Regions from separate parts of the Paenibacillus sp. ALE3 genome, predicted to be linked through region 1. Evidence: predicted binding sites of a transcription regulator. Region 1 holds the regulator's gene; each other region holds the start of a gene.
The links. The regulator Rex, encoded in region 1, represses fermentation and respiration genes when NADH is low (regulators of the CRP and FNR family bind a similar motif). The targets are predictions, from matches to a motif close to TTGTGAAATATTTCACAA.
Positions count from the first base shown of each region.

Region 2: the regulator Rex is predicted to act here: its motif matches at 2,670-2,687, upstream of adhE (bifunctional acetaldehyde-CoA/alcohol dehydrogenase).
Region 3: the regulator Rex is predicted to act here: its motif matches at 2,142-2,159, upstream of nirB (nitrite reductase large subunit NirB).

Region 1 covers NZ_CM134214.1:1,937,681-1,941,961, forward strand. Annotated here, with positions in the region: gene dinG (ATP-dependent DNA helicase DinG) at 1-2,333, shown strand, start outside; gene ACXHJ2_RS08720 (redox-sensing transcriptional repressor Rex) at 2,361-3,014, shown strand; gene ACXHJ2_RS08725 (amidohydrolase) at 3,001-4,281, shown strand, end outside.
Region 2 covers NZ_CM134214.1:1,776,273-1,780,553, forward strand. Annotated here, with positions in the region: gene ACXHJ2_RS07875 (winged helix-turn-helix transcriptional regulator) at 1-169, shown strand, start outside; gene ACXHJ2_RS07880 (DODA-type extradiol aromatic ring-opening family dioxygenase) at 875-1,642, shown strand; gene ACXHJ2_RS07885 (Crp/Fnr family transcriptional regulator) at 1,788-2,504, opposite strand; gene adhE (bifunctional acetaldehyde-CoA/alcohol dehydrogenase) at 2,763-4,281, shown strand, end outside.
Region 3 covers NZ_CM134214.1:4,510,935-4,515,215, reverse strand. Annotated here, with positions in the region: gene ACXHJ2_RS20065 (GerAB/ArcD/ProY family transporter) at 1-236, opposite strand, end outside; gene ACXHJ2_RS20060 (spore germination protein) at 262-1,950, opposite strand; gene nirB (nitrite reductase large subunit NirB) at 2,266-4,281, shown strand, end outside.

The DNA.
Region 1 (4,281 bases):
AAGACAGTGACCTGGGTTGGTTTCTTGACGGCATACGAGAAGAGAAAGAGCTAGACCCTATTCAGGATTTGGAGAAACATCAGTTTTTTCGTCAGCTTGCGCTTAAAGTGGAAGATTGGACCGAACTGGCTACTCCACGTAGAGAAGATGATCCGAATCCACTCTCAGGCGTTTCCTTTGAGGAGTATATGGATGATGTGCGGGACAATTTGCGTTCATCCTTGAGCCAATATGAGGAGCGCGAGGCGCAAACACAAATGATTGAGGGTGTAAATCAAGCCTTGAGTCAAGATAAGCATTTGTTGATCGAGGCTGGTACAGGAACAGGGAAGTCCCTAGGCTATTTGCTTCCGTCACTGTATCACAGTGTAAAATATGGGCAGAGGGTCACCGTAAGCACGCATACCATTAATCTGCAGGAGCAATTGCGAGAGCGTGATATTCCGATGCTGACAAAAGTGATTCCGTTCCCGTTCCGGGCTGCCATTTTTAAGGGTCGGGGGCATTATTTGTGTCTGCGTAAGTTTGAACATAAAATAAACAGAAGAGACTTCGCGACACCAAAAGAAGACTTGATTACAGCGGCTCAAATGATTGTCTGGCTGACTCTGACAGAAACCGGTGATGATGAGGAACTGAACCTGAGCAACCGTGGAGGGGATTTTTGGGAAACAGTAGCTAGTGATTCCGAGTCCTGTCTTGGTCGTTCTTGCCCATGGTTCCGCAAATGCTACTATCATCGTGCACGTCATGAAGCAGGAACAGCGGATGTGGTTATAACGAATCACTCCAAGCTGTTCACCGACGTCAAAGCAAGTCACCAGCTATTGCCCAGCTATGAACATCTGGTCATTGATGAAGCACATCATCTAGAGGAAGTAGCCGGTAAGCACTTAGGCATGCATATGAAATATTTCACACTCGTGCATACGCTGACTCGATTGTTCAAGGACAGTAAGAACGGACAATTGCCTTCGTTACGTCAGCAGTTGGCAAAGTCGGGGCATGAGAAGTCGACGGAATGGGCCTCGACCATTGATCAGCTGTACCCACTCGTGTTAGAGGTTAAGGAAACTTGGGACCTGCTAAGCGATAAGCTGTTTGGAATGTTGCCAGAGCGGTCTGATGCCACACCGGGTGAAACGGGACAATTTTCTTCGCGTCTCAAACCGTCGGCCAAGCCTGCAAAGTGGGATCAAGCGGCGGCGTTGGAAAATCAGCTTTATGTAACGTTGAGTGAAATTTTGCGCAAGGGCGACAAGCTGATGCTGGATGTCAAGGAAGAACACGACGATTATGCGGCGGATAGTCTCATTACAGATATCACGGGTCTGCTTAAGGATTTGGCGGGGATTAGGGAAAATTTGCGCTTCTTTATACGACTCGATGATGAAACAACCGTATATTGGCTCGAAGCGAGTGGGCAATTCCGTAGTAAATCATTGCAATTTTATGCAGTGCCCGTCGATGTGAGCCGCCAGTTGAAAGAAATGTTTTTTGACAAAAAAAGAAGTATTATTCTGACATCTGCTACTTTATCGGTAGATAAGTCGTTTCAGTACATGACCGATCAACTCGGCTTGCAGGAGGCAGCGGATCAAGGACGATTAATGACGTCACAGCTCCCATCACCTTTTAATTACAGGGATCAGGTGTTGCTGGTCATTCCGCGAGACTTTCCGAGTGTGAAGGGCAGTGTAGGGGATGCACATTTTGTAGAGATGCTCGTTAGCTCTCTAGGAGCGACTGCCCAGGCGACGCGGGGGAGAATGCTTGTTCTGTTTACTTCCTATCGGATGCTCCGGCAAGTGTATGAGCCACTCAAAGAGGCGTTAGCATCCAGCGATATTACCGTGTTAGGACAAGGTGTAGACAGTGGGAGTCGGAGCAAGCTAACCCGTCGTTTTCAGGAAGCCAAGGCTTCTGTATTGCTGGGAACCAGCAGCTTCTGGGAAGGCGTCGATATTCCAGGGAAGGCTTTGACTTGTCTGGCCATCGTTCGCTTGCCGTTTCAACCGCCCAATCACCCGTTACTGGAGGCAAAAAGCGAGCTGCTCCAGCAGCAGAAGAAGAATCCATTTATGAAGCTGTCTGTACCACAAGCAGTTATTCGCTTCAAACAGGGATTTGGACGATTGGTACGTACAGCGAGCGACCACGGAGTCGTTATCGTTTACGATACGCGTGTGATCGAATCCTATTATGGAAAGCACTTTTTGTACTCGTTACCGGGACCAAAAATGGAGCATATGCCATCGGGGCAAATGGTGCCCCGCATCGCCGAATGGCTCCAATCCGCCCCGGAGACAGAGGCACAACGGACGGACACCTAAAGTCCGTTACAATTAGGGGGAGCAAGTATGAAATCAGATAAAATTTCAGAGGCTGTCGTACGGAGATTACCCGTATATTTACGTTATCTGAATGCACTGCACAAACGGGAGGTGGCTACGGTCTCTTCTCAAGAGCTGGGACAGAGGTTAGATTTAAATCCAGCTCAAATTCGTAAAGATCTTGCCTATTTTGGCGATTTTGGTCGGAAGGGCATCGGTTACGATGTTTCTTATCTAATTGAGAAAATACGCCATATCCTGAAAATTGACCAGCAAATTAATGTAGTATTGGTCGGAGCGGGTAATCTGGGTCAAGCCCTATCAAACTATAACGCTTATTTAAAAGACAATATGAAGATTGTGGCGGTATTTGATGCGTTCCCGGATAAGGTTGGGACCAGAATCAATACCTTAGTCGTTCAGCCGATGGATGAATTGGAAACGACTGTAAAAGAAAAAAATATTCGAATCGGGATTATTACTGTACCTGATTTTGAGGCACAACACGTAGCTGATAGGCTCATTGAGAGTGGAATTGGAGCGATTTTAAACTTTGCACCTATCATTCTCAAGGCACCGGCTAACATTCGGATACATGCCACAGACTTTACAACTGATTTGCTTAGCCTCGCTTATTATCTGGAGGACGGAAAGGAAGAAGCACAATATGACAGTGAATAAATGGATGATTAAAAACGGTTCTTTTGCCGTGAATGGAGCTGAAGCTGGGGTAATCCATGGTTTTATGATTGTGGAGGATAGCCGTATTACTTACATTGGCGAGACTCTGCCTGCGGGTGAGGAAGAGACGGAAGCAATCGACGGTAACGGGTTATTGTTTTTGCCTGGTCTGATTAATACTCATGGTCATGCGGCGATGTCTCTGCTGCGAGGGTATGGAGATGACTTGGCACTTCAAGTGTGGCTTCAGGAAAAAATGTGGCCTATGGAAGCCAAGTTTACGTCTACGGATGTGTACTGGGGAACATCCTTGTCAGTGCTGGAAATGCTGAAAGGTGGAACCACAACTTTCCTGGATATGTACGATCATATGGATGAGGTGGCACGTGTAGCTGAAGAGTCGGGCATCCGTGCAAGTTTGATGCGTGGAGCCATTGGACTCTGTTCAGAAGAAGAACAGCGGATCAAGCTGGCTGAGGCCGTGACTTTTGCCCGTAACTGGCATGGAAAAGCAGACGGACGTATCACAACGATGATGTCTCCACATGCCCCATACACATGCCCGCCAGCGTTTATTGAGAAATTTGTTCAAGCAGCACATGATCTCGATTTACCATTGCATACGCACATGTCCGAGACGATCGCCGAAGTTGAGCAAAACGTACGCGACTACGGTTTGCGTCCAGTTGCACACTTAGATAAGCTTGGCTTTTTCTCCCGCCCTTCACTTGTTGCCCACGGCGTACACTTGAACGACGAAGAGATAGCTTTATTAGCGGAACGAGGTGTGGCGGTTTCACATAATCCAGGCAGCAACTTGAAGCTGGCAAGTGGTGTAGCTAGAGTGCCTGAATTGCTGCGTGCAGGAGTTACTGTTTCTCTTGGAACAGACGGTCCTGCCAGCAATAATAACCTGGATATGTTCGAGGAAATGCGTCTGGCGGCACTCATTCACAAGGGAGTATCTGGCGACCCAACAGCAGTTCCTGCAAATGAAGCACTGCGTCTGGCAACAGAGTATGGTGCAAAGTCGATTGGTTTAAAAGAAGTAGGAGCGCTGGCAGCAGGCAACAAGGCTGACTTTATCGCGCTAGATCTGAATCAGGCCCATTTCTTGCCGCGTACAGATCTTATTTCCCATGCCGTATACTCTGCAAGTGCCAAAGACGTGGCTCATGTGTGGGTAGACGGTCGTCAGGTTGTGAAAAACGGCGAATGCCTGACGATGGACGAGGAACGTATCAAACATGAGGCACAAGCCGCCTTT
Region 2 (4,281 bases), 160 kb from region 1:
CAAAATGTTATCAGAGCGGATGAAGGATCTGGAAAATGAAGGGATTCTTACACGCCATGTATATCCGGAAACTCCTGTCCGCATTGAATATGAGCTAACCACCAAAGGTCGTGCACTTCAGCCGGTTATGGAGCAGATTCAATTTTGGGCTGAGGAATGGATTAGATGATCACCAAACTCATTAAGTGTTTCTCATAGCAAAACAGCCTCTTCCTAGGAAAAGGCTGTTTTTTTATTTTGAGGTAGGCAGTACGGCTTAATAGCTTTTAGCGCGCCCTGCTACTGAGAATACTCCGGCTGTTGTACGGCGAGGGATGCGGGATTGAATATCCAGTGCGGCTGAACGAAATGTGCCTAAACACGAGTGGCAAAGCCTTCCTGCATAAATGGGAGAACGGCAGGACTCGCAAGGATAATCAAGCTGACTGTATGTGGAGGGAAATTTGCCTGCTCTTACCCAATCTGTAAGCAAATCCATAGGTGTGCCAGTCACATCACTGAGTTGGCGGGTATGAGTAGAAGGATGCTTCCATAGATAGTTAGAACAGCGGTCAAAGAATATATTTTCTTCTTGAATACAAGTATTACACAGGTTTCTAAGATTTTGACGGAAAACGGAACCGCATTTTGGGCAATTCGAAGTATGTATCTCCATAGAAACCAGTCCTTTGTATCGGGATATAATAATATTTTTAAATTTATTAGTTACATATTACTATGACTTTATACCTATATCAATCTTTATTTAAAGAATTGCTGATCTTTAAGTATATGCTGGCATCTATATTGACATTACTATATTACTTATGTATTATTGCTTACATAAAGTTACTAAGTGAATAAAATAAATTGTTTGCGATAAGGGGATTTTTTAATGGTACCATCTTTATTTTTAGCCCACGGATCACCTATGCTTGCTATTGAACAGACGGACTACACTGCATTTCTAGAGCAGTTGGGGAAAAGCGTTCACCCTAAGGCGATTGTTATCTTTACAGCTCACTGGGAGACGCAAGTGTTAACGATTAGTTCAATGGATGACATATACGATACAATTTATGATTTTGGAGGCTTCCCACCCGAACTGTACGAAGTGAAGTATCCAGCACATGGTTCTGTTGAACTAGCTAATAAGTTGAAAAAGTTATATGAACAAAAGGGCATCGATGTACAAACTGATCGGGTGAGGGGACTGGATCATGGTTCCTGGACATTGTTGCATCGTATGTATCCTGAGGCAGACATTCCGGTAGTTCAGATTTCCGTAAATCCGTACCTCTCGCCCAAAGCACAATTTGCCATTGGTGACGTGTTGCGTGAGTTGGGAGAACAAGATATTCTGGTCATTGGCAGTGGCGTGACTGTCCATAATCTGCGTATTGTCAAATGGGGAGAAACGAAAACGGAGCCTTGGGCAATTGATTTTGATGACTGGATTATCGAAAAAGTGCAAAGCGGAGATATAGAAGCTTTGGATCACTATGAAAGCGAAGCGCCATATGCTCGTCAGGCCGTACCTAGAGCAGAACACTTTGTACCGTTGTTTATTGCAATGGGTAGTGGCAATCCTGCAAACAAAGCTAAGGTCATCCATAGAAGCTATGAGATGGGAAATTTAGGTTATCTATGCTTTCAGTTTTAAAGCGTGTAGGGCAGAAGAAGGTCGAGTTATGTGCTTTGTTACTGTCCCGTCCGTTCTCTAAAAAATGGGGAGTGGAATAAAATTAGGGAGTGTTATAAGCTAATAATGGCTTACAGCACTCCCTTTTACATTAAAAAACAATTTATTATATCCGGCAAATCTCACGTGGGCACAATTCACAATGACATACACCTTGCAGCATTTCCAAATCCTTGACAACAATCATACCATTATCGTATTCTACTGCATTTTTCTTACGCAGATCACTGAGCATCCGATTTACGCTTTCCCGGGTAGCACCGATCATATTTGATAAGTCAGTATGAGTAATCTTTTTATGAATCAAGATATAGTCGCCGTGAGGCTCACCATAGGTGTTGCATAGTCGGATGAGTGTGGAACATAGAGCGCCAGGCTTGCCGTACATCATCAAATCGCGGAACTTGGTCTGAGTAATGCGATGATGCGATCCCATCCATTTCATAAAGTCAATCGCAAAATCACAATGCTGGCAAATAAGCAGCTCCAAATCTGTATGATCGATTACGCCAATATCACTGTCCTCCAGAACCTCAGCAGAAAAGGAATGCTTGGTGCCGAAGAAAGGATCAGCTTGACCAACAAGATCGCCGCTTTGATACATATATAGAATAAGTTCCTTACCCTCATCCGTTGTTTTGGTTACCTTTACGCGTCCGCGCTTAATATAAAACAGCTTATCCGCTGTATCTCCTTCCCAGAACAAATGCGAGCTTTCTGGCATAACTCGATCTTTCATCATCACTTGCAACCGGTTGAAGCTGGCCTCCGAGAAGCAACAGGTGTTGCCGCGGGCTTCCATTACATTTGTAGGGTTTCTCATCGTCCATTTCCCCTTTGTATCCTATGTTTTTTATCTGCAACTTGATCAATTCAAATTCATTATATACCTGTGCAATGAGTTTTTGGGGCAAGAAGAGGGGGTAAAAGTGGCAGAATTCCAAACTTTGTGATTTAATTCACTTCATAAAATAAAATTTTAAATAGATTGTGAAAAAAATCACAAAATATCTTGAAAAGCTGTGTTACGATCAGTGCGTGAACAAGAGATAGTACACGAGATAACAGGAGGATGAGGGAAATGGCTGTTAAAAACGAGGTTATCCAAAAAGAGCAAAGCGCAGAGCAGTATATTCAAACGCTGATTGACCGGGCGAACCGGGCACAGCAAGCTTTCATGAGTATGAATCAGGAGCAGATTGATGAAATCGTACAAGCTATGGCACTCGCAGGGATGGATAAGCACATGCACCTAGCGAAGTTGGCTGTTGAAGAAACAGGACGCGGTGTGTACGAGGACAAAATCACCAAAAACATGTTTGCAACAGAATATATCTATCACAGCATCAAAAATGAGAAGACCGTTGGTGTCATTGAAGATAATGATTTCGATAGCTTCCAAAAGATTGCAGAGCCAGTCGGTATCATCATGGGGATTACTCCAGTAACAAACCCGACTTCGACTACGATGTTCAAAGCGTTAATTGCCATTAAAACACGTAACCCAATCATTTTCGGCTTCCATCCATCTGCTCAATCGTGTAGTGCGGAAGCAGCCCGCGTATTGCTTGAAGCAGCTGTTAAACATGGTGCTCCAGCGGATTGCATCCAATGGATTGAAGCACCTTCGATGGATAAAACAAATGTACTGATGAACCACCCTGATGTGGCATTGATTTTGGCAACTGGCGGATCAGGCATGGTTAAGGCAGCTTATAGCTGTGGTAAACCTGCACTTGGCGTAGGTCCTGGTAACGTACCTTGCTTTATTGAAAAAACAGCCGATATCAAACAGGCCGTGAACGACCTTATCCTTTCTAAATCTTTTGATAACGGTATGATTTGTGCTTCGGAACAAGCCGTAATTATCGAAGAGCCTATCTTCGAGCAAGTGAAGAAATTGATGATTGCTAATGGTTGCTACTTTGTAAATAAAGAAGAAGCAGCTAAGCTCACTCAAGGGGCTATGAATGTAGAAAAATGTGCAGTGAACCCGGCCATCGTCGGACAGTCTGCTGTAAAAATAGCTGAAATGAGCGGCATTACAGTACCGGCAGGAACAAAAATTTTGGTCGCTGAAATTGAAGGAGTAGGAACCAAATTCCCATTATCTGCGGAAAAATTGAGTCCGGTATTGGCTTGCTACAAAGTGAAAAATGCAGAGCAAGGTATCCAACGTGCTGCTGAAGTTGTAGAGTTCGGCGGTATGGGTCACTCGTCAGCTATCCATTCGCAAGATGAGGACGTTATCGCTCGCTTTGCAAACCGTTTGCAAACAGGTCGTATCATTGTAAATGCACCTTCCACACATGGTGCAATCGGTGATATTTACAACACCAACCTTCCTTCGTTGACACTTGGTTGCGGTTCGTACGGTCGTAACTCGACTTCGTCGAACGTATCTGCAGTTAACTTGATTAATGTGAAAAGGGTGGCGAAACGGACGGTGAATATGCAATGGTTCAAAGTACCTTCCAAAATTTATTTTGAGAAAAATTCGACACAGTATCTTGCTAAAATGCCTGATATCACACGTGTAGCCATTATCACTGACCCTATGATGGTGAAACTCGGATATGTGGACCGCGTCATTCATTATT
Region 3 (4,281 bases), 2.6 Mb from region 1:
CTTTTGGAGTATTGATACATGGTGTTTCTAGGAAACTGTTGACTTAATTTCACCATGATCCAGACGACGAAGATAACAATAGCTCCACCGATGAGGACAGAAAGCCATGCATCAGGAGTCTGTACTTGTTCAGTTACACCTCTCGGCAGTGTCAAGATCCCTGCGCCTAATACGGTATTGGTCAGGAATACAGCCCCTTGCTTAGTTGTGATCTTATCATCAGAGCGTCTAAACACAGTAGCTCCTCCTTCGTTTTGGGCATCATGATCTGCGTTTGCGTTGCTGCGTTTTCATCATGACAGGTCTTCGTTTCATCAGAGACATAGGAGCCCGGATGTACAGATCCTTCCAATCGCTTAGGCGCATAGGGGAAAAGGGAGTTACATATGGTACACCAAAGCTTTTCAACTTCGTCAGATGGATACAAATTAACAGAAAGAACAATATGGTTCCAAACATGCCCAGCATTGCTGCAAAGAACATTCCGACAAAACGCAAAAGGCGCAGGGTAATGCCCGCACTATATGTTGGTATCGAAAACGATGAAATGGCAGTAACTGCAACTACAATCACAAGGAAGGGACTAACGATGCCCGCATTGACAGCAGCATCACCGATGACCAAGCCTCCCACAATGCCCATCGCAGGGCCAATGGGTTTGGGCAGGCGAATGCCAGCCTCTCGTAGAATTTCGATAGAGATTTCCAAAATCATGACTTCTATAACGGATGGGAAAGGGACGCCTTGACGGGTTCCGATAATGCTAATGACCAGCTTGGTCGGAATTAAACCGGGATGAAACGATATAAAAGAAATGTACAGAGCAGGCCCCATAAGCGCTATAAAAGCCCCGCTAAACCGTAGCAGACGTAATAGTGTCCCCGGAATCCATCGTTCATAATAGTCCTCGGGAGATTGAAGCAGCATACTGAAGGTCACCGGGACAATAAGTGCAAAAGGAGTACCATCCAGTAAGATCGCTATTCTTCCCTCCAACAAAGCATTAATAACACGGTCAGGACGCTCTGTATTATGAGCCTGTTGGAATGGACTTAAATAATTGTCTTCGATGAGTTGTTCCACATACCCGGATTCAGGTAAAAAATCCATGTCTATTTTTGATATTCTGCGGCTTACTTCTTCAAGAAGGTCTGGATTCACAATATCCTTTATATACGCGATAACCAGATCTTTTTTGATTCTGCTGCCCACTTGGAATTTCTTCATTTCCAGACTTTTATTTAAACCCTGGCGTCGAAGCATCGAAGTGTTTTCACTCAATACTTCCGTAAAACCGATTCTGGGACCACGAAGCAATGCTTCAGAGGTTGGTTCATTGACGGAGCGAATAGCGCCATTAGGAGGGCCCACCAGTAGCGCTTCCTTCATTCCTTCAATTAATAGGGCGGTATGACCTAAAAGGATGAACTCGTACAGTTCCTCCATACGGGTAACTTCACTAATTTGCGTAAGTGGCATCAGGCTTTCTTTTATAAAAGAGTTACTTAAACCTTCCGGTTGTTCCTGCTGATCCTGACCCTGCTGCTGGCCTTCAAACATCAAGACCTCCAATACTTGCTTGCTCATAAGTTTTTCATCCTGCATACCTTCTATGAAGACTAACACTGACCGAGCATGAAATTTCTTTACCACAAACTCACGAAAATGCACATCACTATTTTCGCCTATAGCTTCACGAATTGCCTGTAAGTCGGAATCATAATTTCCTGTAATTTTAGAGCTCGGTTCATGCTGCTGATCCATGTGCCCTTCGTTATGTTTATTAGAGAGCGGATGACTGGAAGAGTGTTTGGATTTGGCTCCCTTACTGCCGACAAACGAATAAATCGAGGTGTTTATATAATAAATTCCTAAAGGAATAATCAACGCGAGGCCAGCTTGAAAGAGTGTACTCCAGCTAGGAAGATAAGAAATGATTTTAGACCACATGCTGATTACCTCCAAACAATTCAATTCGTTTTCCCATAAGATACAAGTTGTTCATAAAGTATTCCTTATAACGGTTGTATTTACGCATGAATTGGAAAGATTCTTTCGATGACTGCTATGATTTCCGGTCCTTACCTTAATCCCTTGAAATAGAATAGGGAAATCCCTAAATATTCATAATTTTAACTACATTGTGATCGAAATCACATATAGACCTATCTGCTGTATTAGAATAGAAGCATAAACAATATTCATTAGAAACGTAGAGATGTCGTCGGATAGGAAGTAGCGTCGAATGAATGGAGGAACCGGTATATGATAAACAGTAAAAAGAAGCTTGTGGTTATAGGGAACGGGATGGCTGGTATCAATACGGTCGAACAAATTTTAAAATTAACAGATAAATATGAAATTACAGTCCTGGGAAGTGAGCCGCATCCGAACTATAACAGGATCATGCTCTCTTATGTGTTGGAAGGTAGTAAAACAATAGATGATATCATACTGAACGATTTGCAATGGTATGCGGATCAAGGGATTACTTTATATACAGGAAAAATGGTTAAAAGCATCGACGGTGAGCACAAGAAGATTCACACCGAAGACGGACTGGAAATTGATTACGATGTGGCTTTGGTGGCTACTGGTTCACAATCGTTTATTCTGCCTATTCCGGGTAAAGAATTACCGGGAGTTATTGGTTTCCGAGATATCGCCGATTGCTCGGCCATGCTGGAAGCAGCGAAGACCTATAAGAAGGCAGCTGTCATTGGCGGAGGTCTATTGGGGCTGGAGGCAGCTAAAGGCCTGGTCAACCTCGGGATGGATGTTACGGTCGTTCATCTAATGGAAGATTTGATGGAACGTCAGTTAGACCGGGAAGCCTCTGCGATGTTGAAAGCAGAACTGGAACGTCAGGGAATCAAGTTTGCTATGCAAATGCAAACTGCGGAAGTGTACGGTCAAGATCGGGTACAAGGACTGCGCTTCTCGGATGGAAGCGAGCTGGAAGCAGATTTGGTTGTAATGGCCGTCGGGATTAAACCTAATATCCAGGTAGCTAAAGAAAGTGGTATGGAAACGAACCGCGGGATTGTGGTCGATGATTTCATGAGAACCTCCATGCCGGATGTATACGCTGTAGGGGAATGTGTTGAGCACCGTGGAATCTGCTACGGTCTGGTAGCTCCGCTGTTTGAACAGGGAAGTGTGATTGCCAAGCATTTGGCAGGCGTGGATACTGAAGGCTATGCAGGATCGGTAGTTTCCACCAAGCTTAAAATTTCAGGGGTAGATGTTTTCTCAGCTGGCGAATTCATAACCCAACCTGAACATACGGCGATTGTAGCGAAGGATGAGTGGAAGCGAACATACAAAAAGGTACTGCTTCGTGATAATAAAATTGTTGGTACTGTACTGTTTGGCGATGTGAGTGAATCTGCTAGTCTGCAAAAATATGTGCGTCAGCAAACGGAAATGACAGATGAGATCTATGGACAGATCATGGGTACTGGATGCGGCAATCACGGGGCGAAAACGTCATCCGTTGAAACCATGGCGGACGATGAAATTGTCTGCGGTTGTAACGGTGTGACTAAAAAGGCAATTGTGGAAGCAATCAATGAAAATGGACTAACCACCGTTGATGAAATTAAGGCATGTACCGGAGCTACGCGTTCTTGCGGAGGATGTAAGCCCGTTGTTGAGCAAATTTTGCAATATGTTCTTGGAGACAGCTTCAAAACATCAGCCAAGCAGGGAATATGTGGTTGCACAACCTTGAGCCGGGACGAGATTGTTGAAGCGATCAAAACCAAAGGGCTGACCACTACGCGTGAAGTGATGAATGTACTCGGCTGGCATAATGATGAAGGATGCTCCAAATGCCGTCCGGCGCTGAATTATTACTTGGGTATGATTAATCCTGATACCTATGAAAATGAGGGAGATTCCCGGTTTGTAAATGAGCGATTGCACGCGAACATTCAAAAGGATGGAACGTTTACAGTGGTGCCAAGAATGTACGGCGGTGTAACGACTCCAGAAGATTTGAAGAAAATAGCTGATGTATCGCTTAAATACAACGTTAAAGTTGTAAAAGTAACTGGGGGACAACGGCTGGATTTGATTGGTGTCCGTAAAGAAGATCTGCCTAAAGTGTGGGAAGAACTCGATATGCCTTCGGGATATGCGTACGCGAAGTCGCTTCGTACGGTGAAAACCTGTGTTGGATCGCAATTTTGCCGTTTTGGTACACAGGACTCGATGGGCATGGGAGAAGTGCTGGAACGGAAATTCGAACGATTGGATTTCCCAGCAAAATTCAAATTA